Regions from separate parts of the Anaeromusa burkinensis DSM 3853 genome, predicted to be linked through region 2. Evidence: riboswitches for the same ligand, from Rfam matches in the RefSeq annotation. Region 2 holds a riboswitch; the other holds the start of a gene.
What was found. A riboswitch is a leader RNA that binds a small molecule or an ion and turns the genes downstream of it on or off. The one in region 2 is predicted to bind cyclic di-AMP.

Region 1: it holds a riboswitch for cyclic di-AMP, as region 2 does, so the genes downstream of both, C508_RS0106355 (3D domain-containing protein) here and C508_RS0110290 (C40 family peptidase) in region 2, are expected to answer to the same signal.

Annotation. Positions count from the first base shown of each region.
Region 1 is NZ_KB894588.1:33,296-41,330, reverse strand. Features, by position in the region: gene C508_RS0106380 (PolC-type DNA polymerase III) at 1-2,501, shown strand, start outside; gene tpx (thiol peroxidase) at 2,554-3,066, opposite strand; gene C508_RS20820 (hypothetical protein) at 3,338-3,472, shown strand; gene C508_RS0106365 (ferredoxin-like domain-containing protein) at 3,555-4,226, shown strand; gene C508_RS0106360 (M20 family metallo-hydrolase) at 4,251-5,477, shown strand; cyclic di-AMP (ydaO/yuaA leader) riboswitch at 5,547-5,684, shown strand; gene C508_RS0106355 (3D domain-containing protein) at 5,698-6,300, shown strand; gene C508_RS0106350 (alpha/beta hydrolase family protein) at 6,365-7,147, shown strand; gene C508_RS0106345 (acyl-CoA dehydrogenase family protein) at 7,252-8,035, shown strand, end outside.
Region 2 is NZ_KB894593.1:105,122-113,156, forward strand. Features, by position in the region: gene C508_RS0110255 (radical SAM/SPASM domain-containing protein) at 1-331, shown strand, start outside; gene nirJ2 (putative heme d1 biosynthesis radical SAM protein NirJ2) at 336-1,319, shown strand; gene cybH (Ni/Fe-hydrogenase, b-type cytochrome subunit) at 1,353-2,060, shown strand; gene C508_RS0110270 (HyaD/HybD family hydrogenase maturation endopeptidase) at 2,038-2,550, shown strand; gene C508_RS0110275 (hydrogenase expression/formation C-terminal domain-containing protein) at 2,543-2,941, shown strand; gene aroH (chorismate mutase) at 2,980-3,354, shown strand; gene C508_RS0110285 (glycosyltransferase family 2 protein) at 3,351-4,289, shown strand; cyclic di-AMP (ydaO/yuaA leader) riboswitch at 4,353-4,482, shown strand; gene C508_RS0110290 (C40 family peptidase) at 4,484-5,152, shown strand; gene C508_RS18285 (metal ABC transporter substrate-binding protein) at 5,284-6,231, shown strand; gene C508_RS18290 (Fur family transcriptional regulator) at 6,265-6,717, shown strand; gene C508_RS0110305 (metal ABC transporter ATP-binding protein) at 6,714-7,397, shown strand; gene C508_RS0110310 (metal ABC transporter permease) at 7,412-8,035, shown strand, end outside.

The DNA.
Region 1 (8,035 bases), on a different contig from region 2:
ATGATATCAACCAGGCTCGGCATATTGTAATTTTAGCGAAGAATCAAGTTGGGCTGCGTAACTTATATCGTTTGGTTTCCATTTCCCATTTAAAGTACTTGCATCGTACGCCGCGTATTCCGCGTTCCGTATTAGTGGAGCACAGGGAAGGGCTGATTTTGGGCTCGGCTTGTGAGGCTGGAGAATTGATTCAGGCCATCGTACATCAGTCGCCAGAAAGTGAATTGCTTAGGATTGCTGAATTTTACGATTATCTGGAGATACAGCCTATCGGCAATAATGCGTTTTTAGTGCGGGAAGGCATGGTTCCGGACGAAGAAGGGCTGCGTAATATTAACCGCAAGGTATGCGAATTGGCTAAAAAAGCGGGCAAGCCTGTGGTGGCTACAGGAGACGTGCACTTCTTAAATCCGGAGGATGAAGTATACCGGCGTATTTTGATGGCTGGCAAAGGCTTTTCCGATGCGGATCATCAGCCGCCTCTTTATATGCATACTACCGACGAAATGTTGGCGGAATTTTCTTATCTAGGGAAGGCCAAGGCCAGAGAAGTGGTTATTGAAGCGCCGCAACAGGTGTCTTCGTGGATTGAAGATTTTAAACCTATTCCTAATCGGCTGTTTGCGCCGGAAATTCCAGGAGCTGAAGAGAGCATTCGCTCCATGTCCTACGCCAAAGCACGGGAATGGTATGGCGAAGAATTGCCGAAACTGGTAGAAGAGCGCTTGGAGTTTGAACTGAAATCCATTATTGGCAATGGCTTTGCCGTGCTGTATCTGATTGCGCATAAGCTGGTGAAAAAATCGCTGGATGATGGATATTTGGTTGGCTCTCGAGGGTCGGTAGGTTCTTCCTTTGTGGCGACCATGAGCGGGATTACAGAGGTAAATCCGTTGCCGCCGCATTGGCGTTGCGAGCATTGCTTGCATAGTGAATTTGTTACTGACGGCAGCTATGGAGGCGGTTTTGACTTGCCGGATAAGGACTGTCCGCAGTGCGGCAAGCACCTGCGCAAAGACGGACAGGATATTCCGTTTGCTGTTTTTATGGGTTTTAACGGCGACAAGGTGCCAGATATTGATTTGAATTTTTCAGGAGATTATCAGCCGGTAGCTCATAAGTATACGGAAGAACTTTTTGGCAAGGACAATGTGTTTCGCGCCGGTACTATCGCCACGGTGGCGGATAAGACGGCCTACGGTTTTGTGAAGAACTATTTTAACGATCGGGGTCAAAATCCTCGTAATGCCCATATTAATTGTCTCGTCAGCGGCTGCACCGGCGTGCGGCGTACGACAGGGCAGCATCCGGGGGGCATTACGGTTGTGCCGCGAGATATGGACGTACATCAGTTTACACCCATCCAACGTCCAGCGGATGATAAAAATTCCGGAACCATTACAACGCATTTTGATTATCACTCAATTGACTCTTGTTTGGTTAAGCTCGATATTCTGGGACACGACGATCCGACAGTGATTCGCATGCTGGAGGATTTGACTGGCATTGACGCAAAAACCATACCCTTTGACGATCCGGTAACGATGAGTCTTTTTTCTAGCACCGATGCAGTCGGTCTGACTCCTAAAGAGTTGATGGGAAGTCCCGTAGCAACCTTTGGTATTCCGGAATTCGGCACGAAATTTGTGCGCCAGATGCTGGAAGACACGCTGCCGACAACCTTCAGTGAATTAGTGCGCATCTCCGGTTTTTCCCATGGTACCGATGTTTGGTTGAATAATGCACAAGACTTAATTAAGGATGGAACGGCCAAATTATCAGAAGCCATTTCCGCGCGCGACGATATTATGATTTATTTAATTCACAAGGGAGTGGAACCTTCGGTAGCCTTTAAGATTATGGAGGGCGTGCGTAAAGGGAAGGGCATTACTCCGGAAAATGTCGCGAAAATGAAAGAAAAAGACGTTCCGGACTGGTATGTGGAATCCTGTCAAAAGATTAAATATATGTTTCCGAAGGCCCATGCAGTAGCCTATGTGATGATGGCTTTCCGTATAGCTTGGTTCAAAGTGCACCATCCTTTGGCCTTTTATGCCGCCTACTTTACTGTGCGCGCCACGGAATTTGACGCTGCCCGTATTGTTGGCGATAAGGGGAGCCTGAAAAAAGAAATGGATGTCATTGAAGCGCAGGGAAAAGAGGCCTCGGCTAAGGATAAAGCCCTCTTTACGATCATGGAAATGGCAATGGAAATGTATTTGCGAGGCTTTAGTTTTAAGCGAATTGATTTGTATGAATCTGATGCGTCTAAGTTTCGCATTGTCGACGGAGCGTTGCTTCCTCCTTTGGGTGCGTTGCAAGGCGTTGGCGGCTCGGCTGCGTTGAACTTGGTTGCCAGCCGTTGTCCAGATAGACCGTTTACTTCGCAAGAGGATTTAAAGTCTCGTTCCCGTGTTTCTAGCGCCGTTATCGAAGCGCTGCGTAATCATGGCTGCTTGGAAGGGTTGCCGGAAAGCAATCAGCTGATGTTGTTTGGTTGATTTTAGACAAAAAAACTCCCGAAACCAATGGTTTCGGGAGTTTTTTCTTTTTCTAAGCAAGAGTCTTTACGGCAGCTAAAGCGCTGTCGAAATCAGGCGCATCTTCTACGTTAGGAACATATTGGATGTAACGGATGATATCGTCCTTGTCTACGACGATGACGCCGCGCGAGAGCAGGCGCAGTTCTTCGATAACAAAGCCGTATTTAGAACCGAAATCCAGCGCTTTGTGGTCTGAGAGGGTGGTGAGATTTTCGATGCCCTGGGCTGCGCAATAACGCTTGATGGCAAAGGGCAAATCCACGCTGATGGAGAGAATGGCGACATCCGGAAACTTGGATGCATCTTGATTGAAAAACCGAGTCTGCGCATCGCAAACAGGAGTATCAATCGATGGCACTACGCTGATGACGCGGAGCTTACCAGCTGTATCAGACAGTGAGAAAGGTTGTAAATCTTGTGTAAGCGCTTGGAAATCAGGCGCTTTTTCACCAACTTTCAATTCCCGCCCCAAAAGGGTCAAGGGAGTACCTTTCATTTTTAAGTAACCGCTTCTCTTTTCCATGTAAAAGCCTCCTTTTATTTTTAGGTTTTATAAACGATAATCGAAGCTAAATAATAATATTTTTCAACTACAGTTATATTCTATCAAACTGACTGGAAATGTCAACAATAATTATTATTGATTATGTAACTAGATATTTTCAAAAGAGAAATTGAGTTAGAAAAATCATTTTGTTGTTAAAGAGAGAAGAAAACAAGGAAAGAGCAGGGGTTTTAAAATTAAATAGCGAAAATGACTACTAGGTGAAGTAAGGCATACAGGAGGGGCAATTATGCGCACAAAAGGGGTTAGTCGAAAAGTGATGCACCGCGAAGAAAGCCGTAAGATGGGACGTGCAGCTATGTATATTGGTGGTGCGGTAGCTGTGATTCTCTTATTGCTCATGATTGGATCGGCTTTGTTTTAAGAAGATACTGGTCAAATTGTGACAAATAAGGTATAATTTAAAAGAAGTTTTTCTTAAATAATACTAATTCGCGGAGGGTGCTATGACAACACAGAAAATGGACATGCTGGAAAAAGGCGCTATTGTACAACGGGATCGCAATACGTATGCGGTTGCGCCGCACATTCCCGGAGGCATTATTCTAGATCCTGATGTATTGCACAAAATTGCGGACGTAGCGAAGAAATACCAGGCCCAGGCGCTGAAGCTAACTATGGCGCAGCGTATTGCTATTGTTGGCATCAAAGAAGAAGATATTGACAAGGTCTGGGAGGAACTGGGCATGGACAAAGGGCATGCCATTGGTCTTTGCGTGCGCAGCATAAAAATTTGCCCGGCTACGCATTTTTGTAAACGGGCGCAGCAAGACGGCGTTACGTTGGGGCTGGCTTTGGATGAACGTTATCACGGTATGGAATTGCCTTCTAAATTTAAAATTGCGGTGTCTGGTTGTGTGAATGCTTGTACGGAGCCTGTGCTGAAAGATATCGGCATTATCGGCTTGCCGAAGGGATTTACGGTACTGATGGGAGGAAATGGAGGCGTGAAGCCTCGGTTGGGCAATGAAGTGGCTCAAGGCTTGAATCAAGAAGAAGTCATCGCTTTGGTTGATCGAATTGTGACCTATTATAAAGCAAATGCTAATAAAAACGAACGTTTAGGACGTATGATTGACCGTTTAGGGTTGGAAACAGTGCAAGCGGCAGTCTTGTAGTTTTTGAGAGAAGGAGGCTTTTCAATGGACCAACAGTGGATTGTGAAAACCATTAACACTATCGCCTCCATGGGCGCGGATGAAGCGGGGGCGGCTAATCGTTTGGCTTTTACGGTTGCCGATAAGGAAGCGCGAAGTTATGTCGCTTCTATTATGGAGTCTTTAGGAATGTCGGTGCGCAGTGATGCTATCGGTAACGTAATTGGCCGTTTAGAAGGATTGGAGCCGCAATTGCCGCCTGTGGCTATGGGGTCGCATTTGGACACAGTGCCGCATGGCGGGCACTATGACGGCGTTGTCGGCGTTGTGGGCGCGCTTGCCGCGGTAGGGCGCCTGAAGGCGGCAGGGCCGCTGCGGCGTACCGTGGAAGTGATTGTTTTTGTCGCGGAAGAGTCTAGTCGGTTTTCACATTCCACAATGGGCAGCAAAGCGATGACAGGCAGCGCTAATTTAAATGCTTGGGAGCGAGCTGTCGACAGTCAGGGGGTTACCTTTCCTGCGGCGTTAGCCGCAGAAGGGCTTTCTTTTGAAAATTTGAAACAATGTGTTATAGCTGAGCGAACATATCAAGCTTACTTGGAATTGCATATTGACCAAAGTAAGCAGCTTGAGGAACGTGGTGCTGCTGTAGGCATTGTGGAAGCCATTGCTGCGCCTACGCGCTTTAAGATGACGGTGAGCGGCATAGCAGGTCATTCAGGGACTACGCCCATGCATGACCGCTATGATGCGTTGGTCAGTGCGTCGGAACTGGTGCTGGCTATTCGAAATATTGCTAATGATCACGCGGAAGATGATATAGTGGCGACTGTCGGAAATCTCAAAGTCTATCCTGGGGCTATGAACGTAGTGCCGGGCAAGGTTGAATTGTGGGTGGATCTGCGCGGAACTGATTACGAATATATTGTAGAAAGCCTTCAGGAAATAAAAGATGCTGCACTTTCGATTGCGGAAGAGTATGAAACGCCAGTGACCATCGAAATGCTCTCAGCTGACAAACCGGTAGCGATGGATGACGATTTGGTTGCTTTGGCGGAAAAAGCGGCGGACGAAGTAGGCGTCGAATGGATGCGCGCAGTAAGCGGCGCAGGCCATGACGCCATGAATATGGCCAAGATTACAGCGGCAGGGATGCTTTTTGTGCGCTCCCGCGATGGTGTTAGTCATCATCCTGATGAATATGCAGCTCCTGAAGATATTGAGGCTGGAGTGCAGGTTCTTACAGCTATGCTGCGACGCTTACTTGCCTAAAGCGAAGGGGGGCGCAATGAGGGTGTCTAGTAGCAAACCTTGACGGCGCAGTAAAAAATGGAGTAAGATGAAAATATACTGCCGAATCCATTTATGGTACGGGGGAACCAACTTATGGGGTGAATCCGCCTAGGCGGAAGGGTATTTTCTCTCTCTTTTTCAACCCGAACCCGACAGCTAACCTCGGAGGCAGGAGTTTAAAGAGAGGTGATTTAATTTGATGTGTTTAAAGAAAATCATGGTTTTCGCATTCTGTGGCTTGTTTTTTGCGCTGCCAGCGGTATTTGCGGCAACAAGCGTACCACCTGTGACGCGCCAAGAACACTCGGTTGTGCAACAGGGGATGCGCGGGGAGAATGTCATGCGAGTACAGCATCTGTTAGCCAGTCAAGGCTTTTACGCCGGGTCCGTAGATGGCGTATTTGGTCCGCAAACTTGGCAGGCGGTTGCTGATTTTCAAAGCATGAGTGGTCTAGGAGTAACTGGAGTAGTCGATGCAGGTACGCTGAGCGCGCTAGAGCGGGCGCAAGAACAGCCGAGCCGTTTTGGGCGATCCATAAATATGAAGGCTACGGCGTATTCTCGATTCGACCCTGGATGCGGCAGCTATACGGCTCGCGGGAATTTGCTGCACAAAGGGTTAGTGGCGGTGGATCCCAATGTAATTCCTTTGGGGACTAGGTTGTATATCCCAGGATACGGCTTTGCTATAGCCGACGATACCGGAGGCGCCATTAAGGGTCACGTTATTGACTTGGCTTTTGACAGCCATCAAGAAGCTATCAATTTTGGCGTCAGACACATTACGGTGTACATTTTATAAAAAAATACGTATATTAAATGATTCAGGCAGGCTTGAGCCTGCCTTTTTTCATGGGGTGGTATAGATGGAAAATGGAGTAAAAGAAGAGTTTAATATTCCTGGGCCGCGTAGTGAACTTCAGGCGGTGGTGCATTATCCCAGAGGCGTAGCCGAGCAAGATGCTTATTGGCTGGTAATGAGTCATGGCTTTCGCGGCTCTAAGGACGGAAATGGCAGAGCGGTGGATCTGGCGGAACAGGTGTGCGCTAAAGGTATGGGAGTGCTTCGATTTGATTTTACACCCTGTGAGTCTTTGGACAGGCAAGTTGAAGAACTACTTTGCGTGACCGGGTGGATGCAGCGCCAAGGATGGGGGTCAGTAGTTCTTTTGGGGCGCAGTATGGGAGGTTGCGCGTCGTTGCTGGCTGCCGGTCAATTGGGCAAGAGGGTGAAGGGACTTTGCTTGTGGGCGACTCCTAGCGATTTGCAGGTGACCTTTCAAAACGCCTTAGGGTTGGCTGCATATAGGCAATTACAGCAAGGAAATCGATTGGAATTGCAGGATGAATGGGGGTATCTCCGGTTGGAAGCGGATTTCGTTAAGGGCTTCGCGACAGTGAATCTGCCGGGAAAGTTGGCGGCATTGGGAGCAGCGTTTCCTGTGCTGATTTTGCATGGCTCAGAAGACGAATTGGCGCCAGTGGAACAGGCGCTGGCTTATGCAGAGGCTGCCAAAGGTCCTTGTGAACTGGTTGTTTTAAAAGGAGCGGACCATCAATTCAGCGAGCATTTTCAGGAAAGCGCAGCAGCGGTAGTGGCCTGGGTGGAGTCGTGGTATACAAAAATATCCAGTTCATGTATACTGTAAGAAAAAAGATACTATTGCGGCAATTGCTGCTTCCTAAGTGTTGCAGCCGGGATGGCAAGGGAGCGTGAGGCAGGCGTCGTGCCGGGCAGGCAAGGAGGGTATGTATGGATTTTCAATGGACCCAAGATCAAGTGGACTTGAAAAACATGACCCAAGAATTCATTGCAAAAGAAGTTGCGCCATATGCGGGAGAGATGGACGCTGCAGGCGGACTGAGGCCGGGCTTGCAGGAAAAGTTTCATGAAATGGGCCTGTTGAACTTGATTGTTCCTGAAGAATATGGCGGTCCTGGACTTGATGCGCTGACCGTAGCGCTGCTGTACGAGGAAATAGGAAAAGGCTGTGCCGGGGTGGCTACCAGTATTGCCGCCAATGCGTTGGCGGCGTATCCAATATTGTTGTTAGGGACGGAAGAGCAAAAGAAGTTCTTTTTTGACAAATTAAATGAAGGAAAATTGGCCGCGTTTGCGCTGACAGAGCCGAATGCAGGTTCAGATGCTGGAGGCGTTGTTACGTCTGCTGTAAAGGATGGCAATGAATATATTTTAACTGGCAATAAATGCTTTATTACCAATGCTTCCAGTGCGGAAATATTTGTTGTTTTTGCCAATACGCGTAAAGCGGCGGGCATTCGCGGGTTGACAGCGTTCCTTTTGACTAAAGGAACTCCTGGTTTCTCTGTAGGAAAAAAAGAAGAAAAAATGGGGATTTGCGCCTCTGATACTTGCGAATTGATTCTCGACGGTGTGCGAGTACCGGAAGAACACCGCATTGGCCGAGAAGGCGAAGGTTTTAAACTGGCTATGAAAACGCTGGATGCGGCCCGACCTTTGGTAGGAGCCGTATCTGTGGGGATATCTCAGGCGGCTTTAGATTGTGCAGTGAAAT
Region 2 (8,035 bases):
AGTTTTGCAACTGCTTGAGATGCATGGCGGCTGTTCAGCCGGGCAGAAAACTTCTAATGTAGACCCTCAGGGGAATGTGCATGCTTGCCAATTCTGGGGGCATAAGTCGCTGGGCAATGTGAGGGAAAAGAAATTCAGCGAGATTTGGCGGGACAGCCAGGACAAATTCCTGTGTTCTATGCGCGAGAAGCATTTGCATTTGGAAGGACGTTGTGGTGAGTGTCGTTATAAGATGTTTTGCGGTGGCTGCCGCATTCGGGCGGAAGCCGTGACCGGCGGCAATATTTGGGCGGAGGATCCGGCCTGTTATTTGACGGACTGGAAGGAGTGATCCTATGATCATTTCATGGAATACGACCCAAGAATGCAATATTCGCTGCGTGCATTGTTACCGAGACGCCGGATCTAAGCACGCGGAAGAGCTGGATACGACGGAAGGAAAAAAGCTTATTGAGCAAATTGCCAAAGCTGGTTTTAAAATTTTGATTCTTAGCGGCGGCGAACCTTTAATGCGCGCCGATATTTATGAGCTTATCCGTCATGCCAAAGAGCAGGGATTGCGCCCGGTTTTGGGAACAAACGGCATATTGATTACGCCGGAAGTGGCGGTGAAGCTCAAAGAGGCAGGCCTTGCACGGGCGGGAATTAGCTTGGATAGCGTTGATGCCGGACGACATGATGAATTTCGCAAATGGCCCGGCGCCTGGCAGGGCGCGGTTGACGGCATGGCCGCCTGTCGCTCTGCGGGCTTGCCGTTCCAAATTCATACTACTGCTATGAATTGGAACGAGCCGGAAATTACGGAACTCACCGATTTCGCAGTAAGCGCCGGTGCGGCAGGACATCATATTTTCTTCCTGGTGCCTGTAGGCCGGGGCAAGGATATTGAAGATACCTCCTTACACACGGAACAATACGAGTCGCTTCTGGGACGGATTTTGGACAAGCAGCAGCAGGTGGAGATTGAGTTAAAGCCGACTTGTGCGCCGCAGTTCATGCGTATTGCCAAAGAACGGGGCATGAAGATGCGTTTTACCAGGGGATGCCTAGCTGGTACGGCTTACTGCGTCATTATTCCTAACGGGGATGTGCATCCGTGTCCGTATTTGCCGATGAAGGTAGGCAATGTACGGCAGACTCCTTTTGATGAAATGTGGGCTAAAAGTGAAATCTTCCAGGATTTACGCCATCAGCCGCTGAAAGGGGCTTGCGGGCGTTGCGGTTATGACGACATTTGCGGAGGCTGCCGCGCTAGAGCTTATTATTATTCCGACGGTGACTATCTGGCGGAAGAACCTTGGTGCGCCTGCGGGAGATAAAACAGCAAGTGGATGATGAGAGGGGGATGTGCCATGACACCCATGACGCATGGAACGATGAAGCCTTATTATCTGTTCAGTCCTTTTTTGCGGTTTTTTCACTGGATTATGGTGCTGGCAATTTTGGTGCTTTTTGTGACTGGCCTTTACATTGGCGATCCTGGTTATGTGGGAACCCAAGGGATGGAACCGACCTTTGCCGTAGCGACATGGTTTTCAATGGAAACCATTCGCTTCATCCATTTTGCTGCGGCATTTTTATTTATCGGCAGCTTTGTTTTTCGTATTTATGGTTTTGCAATCAATAAAGGGGACCGGTTATTTCCGCGTCCTTGGAAACTGGAGTATTGGTTGGGGATGCTGGACGTGGGATTGCATTATTTACTGCTCTCGCCTCATCATCGGCCATACTTGCGAAACCACATGGCGAGAGCTGGTTATGCAACGGCCTATTTAATGATTTTTATCGAAATCATTACAGGTTTGGCTATGTATTTTATGATTCATCCCAATGGTTGGGGGGCTGCTTTGTTTAGTCCCTTTGTATACTGGTTGGGAGGAGAGTATTGGCTGCACCTGTTGCATCATTATGCCGCTTGGGCGATTATGTTGTTTTCCATTGTACATGTGTATATGGCCGTCCGTGCTGATATTATTGAAGGCGGCGGCGAAATTTCAAGTATGATTTCCGGTGTGAAGTATTTTCACGAGGATCCTGATGATTTGGGGGATATCCGCTGAGATGAATGTTGCGGAGATAACGGTTTTAGGGGTTGGGAACATTTTGCTTGGCGACGAGGGCGTCGGCGTGCGCGCGGTGGAACAACTCCAGTTGTCAGGAGAGTTTTCTGACACGGTGCAATTGATTGACGGCGGTACTCTGGGTATGGAGTTGTTGCGCTTTTTAAAAGGAACGCAGCGCCTGCTGTTGCTGGATGCTGTCCAAGGAGATCAAGCGCCGGGAACATTGTATTGTTTGCGGAATTCTGAGGTAGAGGCGCATCTTTGCGGCGCCTTGTCTGTGCACGATCTGGGACTTAAGGATGTACTGGCGGTGTTGAAACTCTTGGAGGCTCCGGTGCAGGAAATTGTCCTTCTTGGCTTGCAGCCGCAAACGCTAGCTGTGGGTATGGAATTATCGGCGCCTGTGGCGACGGCGCTGCCGAACCTGGTGCAAGCTGCCTGTGTTCAAGTAAAGCAGTGGCAAACAGAGGTGGCGCGGCATGACTGAGAAGGGTCAAACAGAATTGTTTTCCTTGACGAAGGCGGTACTGGAGGAAGTGCGCCAAGCCTATGCCGCGTTACAAGAACACGGACGGGGGCATACTTTATTTTTGGATAAAATTCCCTTGACAGCAGAAGAACGTCAAAGTATTTTGGATTTTCTGGGACAGGGGAAAGTATCCATTAAACTAGAAGATTCCATGGAACCTGTGCAATGGAAAGAAACGGGTTTTTGCGGTATTTGGCATGGGGTATACTGCAATTTGCAAGATACGCCTGTGTTGGAGACAATAGAGATCGCTTGGTATCCGGAGCTTGCAGCCGCACAGCGGGAAGATGTAGCTAAGGATGGCCAGAGGCTTAATACTTGGTTGAATGAGCAAGGATCACCGGCATAACAACGGTGATCCTTGCCTTGCAAAGGGGGACTCGGCAGATGTTGCGAGGAGTGCGTGGCGCCACTACGGTGGAGGCTAATACTAAAGAAGAAATTTTTGAAGCAGTGCTGCAATTACTGGATGCTTTAACAGAGGCTAATGGCTGGCAAGAAGAAGAGCTAGGCGCGGTTATTTTCAGTTCTACCCCAGAGGTGAATGCTGCATTTCCAGCGGCTGCGGCGCGGCGGTTTGGCTGGAATGATGTGGCGCTTTTCGGTGCTCAAGAAATCGAGGCTGAAGATGGTGTGCCTCAATGCATTCGTGTACTGGTGTTGTGGAATACCGACAAGGAAATGAAGGAACTGCGCCATGTGTATCTGCGCAGAGCTGTTGCCTTACGGCAAGATCGCAAAGCGGAGGCGAAAGAGCAATGATTTCCATCGTAGTTCCGGTTTTCAATGAAGAAGAAAACATGGAAGCTTTTTATCAGGCGGTATGCTCGGTTATGGAGAAATTACCGCATTCTTTTGAACTGATTTTTGTTGATGACGGATCCAAAGATGCCACGCCCTTGGTCATTGATCGCTTGTCGCAGCAAGATTCCCGGGTGCGGGGGTTGATTCTAGCTCGTAATTTCGGACATCAAATAGCCTTGAGTTGCGGTTTAGATCATGCCGAAGGAGACGCTGTTGTTACGATGGATGGTGATCTGCAGCATCCGCCGGAATTATTGCCGCAGTTGATTGAACAATGGCAGGACGGTTACGAGGTAGTACAGACCATTCGCCTGACGACGGAAGGTGTTTCTTGGGTTAAGAAACTGACATCTTCATGTTTTTACCGATTGATGAATGCAGTGTCCAAGGTGCGCGTGCGTGAAGGGGGATCAGATTTTCGACTGTTGGATCGCAAAGTAGTGCAAACTTTTCGTCGCTTTCCGGAACGAGCTCGGTTTATACGCGGCATGATGGGAGCGATTGGTTATCGGCAGACAACGTTGAATTTTGTAGCGCCGCCGCGTTATGCGGGGGTGTCGAAATTTTCACCTACTAAAATGCTGCATTTTGCCTTAGATGGCATTACCGCTTATTCTAAGCTGCCTTTGCGTATTGCTTTTTACGCTGGCTTGGTTTTTGGCGTGGTTAGCTTTGCGTTGGCGCTGCATGTTGTTTATATTAAGTTTTTGACAGACGAGGCTGTACCTGGCTGGGCCACTATTGCGGCGAGTATTTCGCTTTTGAGCGGCGTGCAACTGATGGGACTAGGTATTATCGGCGAGTATGTAGGGCGTATTTTTGAAGAAGTAAAGCAACGCCCGTTATATTGGCTGCGTCAAGAAATAGGGCAAGGCGGAAAAGAACAACAGTAAAGAAAGTTAAAAAAGAAAATAAGGCAGGATTTTTTCATCGAATAGCGAATTGCCTTTAAAGTGAGCTAAATAAAGCCGAATCCGGCTCCGGAGCGGGGGAACCACAGTATAGGGGTGAAGCGCGAAGTCGCTCGCGCAGGGTTGCTCGACCCGAACCCGTCAGCTAACCTCGTAGGCTGTAGAGAGGTGACAGAATGGGGCAATTGAAAAGATTTTTTGTTTTAGGTATGGTTTGCTTTTTGCTCAGCGCACCCGGGGTGGCAGATGCTTCTTCCATTCGTGAAGGAGATATTGGCGATGATGTGACGGCCATTCAGCAACGGCTGCAAGAACTTGGTTTTAGCAGTGGTACTGCTGATGGGGACTTCGGTTCGGCAACAAGAGCCGCCGTTATGGCCTTTCAAAAGGCTAATGGACTGGAGGCCGATGGGATTGTCGGATCTGGTACTTATCGGGCGTTAATGGGCAGAGACATTCCCGTAAGTCGTAGTGACATGGGAACGAGCATGACAAGGCGGATTATTCAAAGCGCAATGTCATTCCGTGGAGTTCCTTACGTTTTCGGCGGAACCACTCCCTATGGATTTGACTGCTCGGGCTTTACGCGTTACGTTTTTGCAAATGCCGGCATTTTCTTGCCGCGCATGGCAGATGAACAATATGATGCAGGATATTCGGTTTCGAATCCGCAACCCGGTGATCTTGTCTTTTTCACGACCTATACTTCCGGTGTATCTCATGTGGGCATCTACATAGGCGATGATCGCTTTATTAGTGCGACATCCAGCCGCGGCGTCCGCGTAGACAGCTTGTATGACGGGTATTGGGGAGCGCGTTATTTAGGCGCTAAACGGGTAATGTGATTTAAAAAGCAAGTGGTTATCTTTAAAGATAACCACTTGCTTTTTTGTGTCTAAATGAGAAAGATTCTTGCGCGAGTTAATGAAGTGTGCTATCCTTTTAATAGGAATATTACTATTAAGAGGTGGATGCGGTGTCTCGTCGAAATGTATTGATAATTATTCTAGTATTTTTGGTAAGCTCCATTGCTGGCTGTGGCATGAGTACAAAACCCCAAGAGAAAAAATTGCAAGTAGTGGCATCTGTATATCCGGTACAAGAGTTTGTCAAAGCCGTAGGGAAAGACCGCGTTGATGTTTCCCTTTTGGTTCCGCCAGGAACAGAGCCTCATGACTGGGAACCGACGGCAAAAGATCTAGCTAAAATTAAAGGCAGTGCGCTCTTGGTTTATCATGGCGCCGGTTTGGAACACTGGGTGGGGGCTGTTGTAAAGCCGGACTTGCTAGGTTCAGCTAAGGCGGTGGAAGCAAGTAAAGGGGTTGCTCTGCTGGACGCAGCCGAAAGCGAGTCGGAAGATGAGCACGGACATAATCATAGCGGTGAAACACATGAAACGAAGGATCCGCATGTTTGGCTGGACCCGGTGCTGGCGCAGCAAGAAGTGAAAACGATTTTAGCGGCATTAATAGAAGTCGATCCGGCTCACGCTAGCGAATATGAAGCTAATGCGGCAGCGTATGTGAAAGAATTGCAACTGCTGCATGACGAATATACTGTCGCGTTGCAGCATACTGCTAAAAGAGAGCTGATTACAAGCCATGCAGCCTTTTCATATTTGGCTAAGCGCTATCAACTACAGCAAGTGCCGGTGATGGGACTGTCTCCTGACGCCGAGCCGACAGCTGACAAAATGGCTGAAATTATCCGCTTCTGCAAAGCGCATCAAGTGAAGTATATTTTCTTTGAAACTTTGGTAAGTCCTAAGTTGGCTGAAGTCTTAAGCCGCGAAGCAGGTGCGTCGACGCTAGTGCTTAATCCCTTGGAAGGCTTAACGGTAGAAGAATACAAGGCGGGAAAATCATCTTATTTGACGCTGATGCGGGAAAATTTGCAACAGCTTAAAAAAGCGCTGGCTCAATAAAGCGCTTCGCTTGTCGAAAGGAGCTTCCTGGTGATGGATAGACTGGAAGAAGCGTTAGCGACGCTGCGGCGGCAGGGCTGCCGGATTACGGAGCAACGTAAAGCGGTGCTGCAAGCGGTTGCTGCAGCGGAACAACCAATGAGGGCGGTAGATATTTGGCAGCAGGTTCGCATTAAAGAAGAGGACATAAGCCTGGATACGGTATATCGCAATCTTACGCTGCTGGTGGAACAGGGCATTTTGCTGCCCATTGGCGCGCTGGGAAAAGATGCGACATCCTACGAATGGAGCCATGACGGTCATCATCACCATATTCGCTGCGTAGATTGTGGACAGGCGGTTTGCCTGGATATTTGTCCTGTAGATGCACGATTGGAAGCGGAGGCGCAGCGCAAGGGGTATGAGCTTCTGCGCCATTCCTTGGATTTATACGGCCGCTGTAAAAATTGTACTCGTAAAAAAACCGGGCAGGAGGATCCCGTATGATTCGAATTGAACATGTTTCTTTTTCCTATGAAGCCGATGCGGTATTGAACGATGTATCTATTGCGGTGGGCAGTGGTGAATTTGTTGCGTTAGTTGGACCTAATGGCGGCGGAAAGACAACCTTAATCCGCTTATTAGCGGGATTATGTCAGCCCAGTGCAGGCGGTATTTATATTGACGGAAAGAATCCATGCGATTTTTTAAAAAACGGTACATTAGCCTATGTGCCGCAACAGTATAGCCAAAATGTTTCCGGCTTTCCGATGACGGTGAAAGAGCTTTTGCAGTTGTTGCCGCAGCGGCGGCGGACAGCCAAAGAAGTTCTGCAGATTGTAGGCTTGGAGGGGCTGGAAGGCAAGCGTTTAGAGGCGTTGTCCGGAGGACAGCTGCAGCGGGTGCTGATTGCAAGGGCTCTTTTGACAGCGCCGAAAGTGCTGTTGTTGGATGAACCTACAAGCGGTGTTGATTATGAGGCAAGTACGCAAATTTATCAATTGTTGCAAAAGCTTTGCCGCCAAGAAGGCATGACGGTTGTGATGGTTTCTCATGATGTTGACAATGCGGCCCGCTGGACCAGCAGGGTAGCTTGTATCAATAAAGGACTGTGCTTTTATGGCACGAACGAGGAATTTGCTTCCACGCATATTCAGGAGCGCCATCTTTGGTATTATACAGGTTGATGGGAGGGGATTTTGTGGAAGCATTTAGCTATGATTTTATGCAGCGCGCTTTAGCGGCAGGACTTGTGATTGCCTTGTTGTGTCCGTTAATTGGCTTTTTTGTGGTGGTCCGCAGGCAATCTCTGATTGGAGACGGCTTGGGGCATCTGGCTTTTGCTGGCGTTACCGGCGCCTCTTTGTTGGGGGTATATCCAGTAGTCGGCGCTTTGGCGGTGACGGTTCTCGGCTCATTGGGCATTGAATGGGTTAGGCAGCGGCATCGAGCGCACAGCGATATGGGTTTAGCGATTGTGTTTTACGCCGGTATGGCGTTGGCGGTACTGTTCAGCACTATGAACCGTATGGGCGGAAACTCTCTTTTAAGCGTTCTTTTTGGCAGTATACTGACGGTGACGCCAGAAGATGTTTGGAGTATGGTTGGCTGTGGACTTGTCGTAGGTTTTTTGTTGTTAAAAATGGCGCCTAAATTATTATGTATGGCTTTTGATGAGGAAATGGCTTATGTATCCGGCATGCCTGTGCGGAAACTGAACTGTCTGTTTAGTATTTTAATGGCCGTAGTAGTTGTTTTAGGCATGCGTATTGTCGGCATTCTGTTGGTCAGCGCGCTGATGATTGTACCAGTAGCCGCGGCTTTG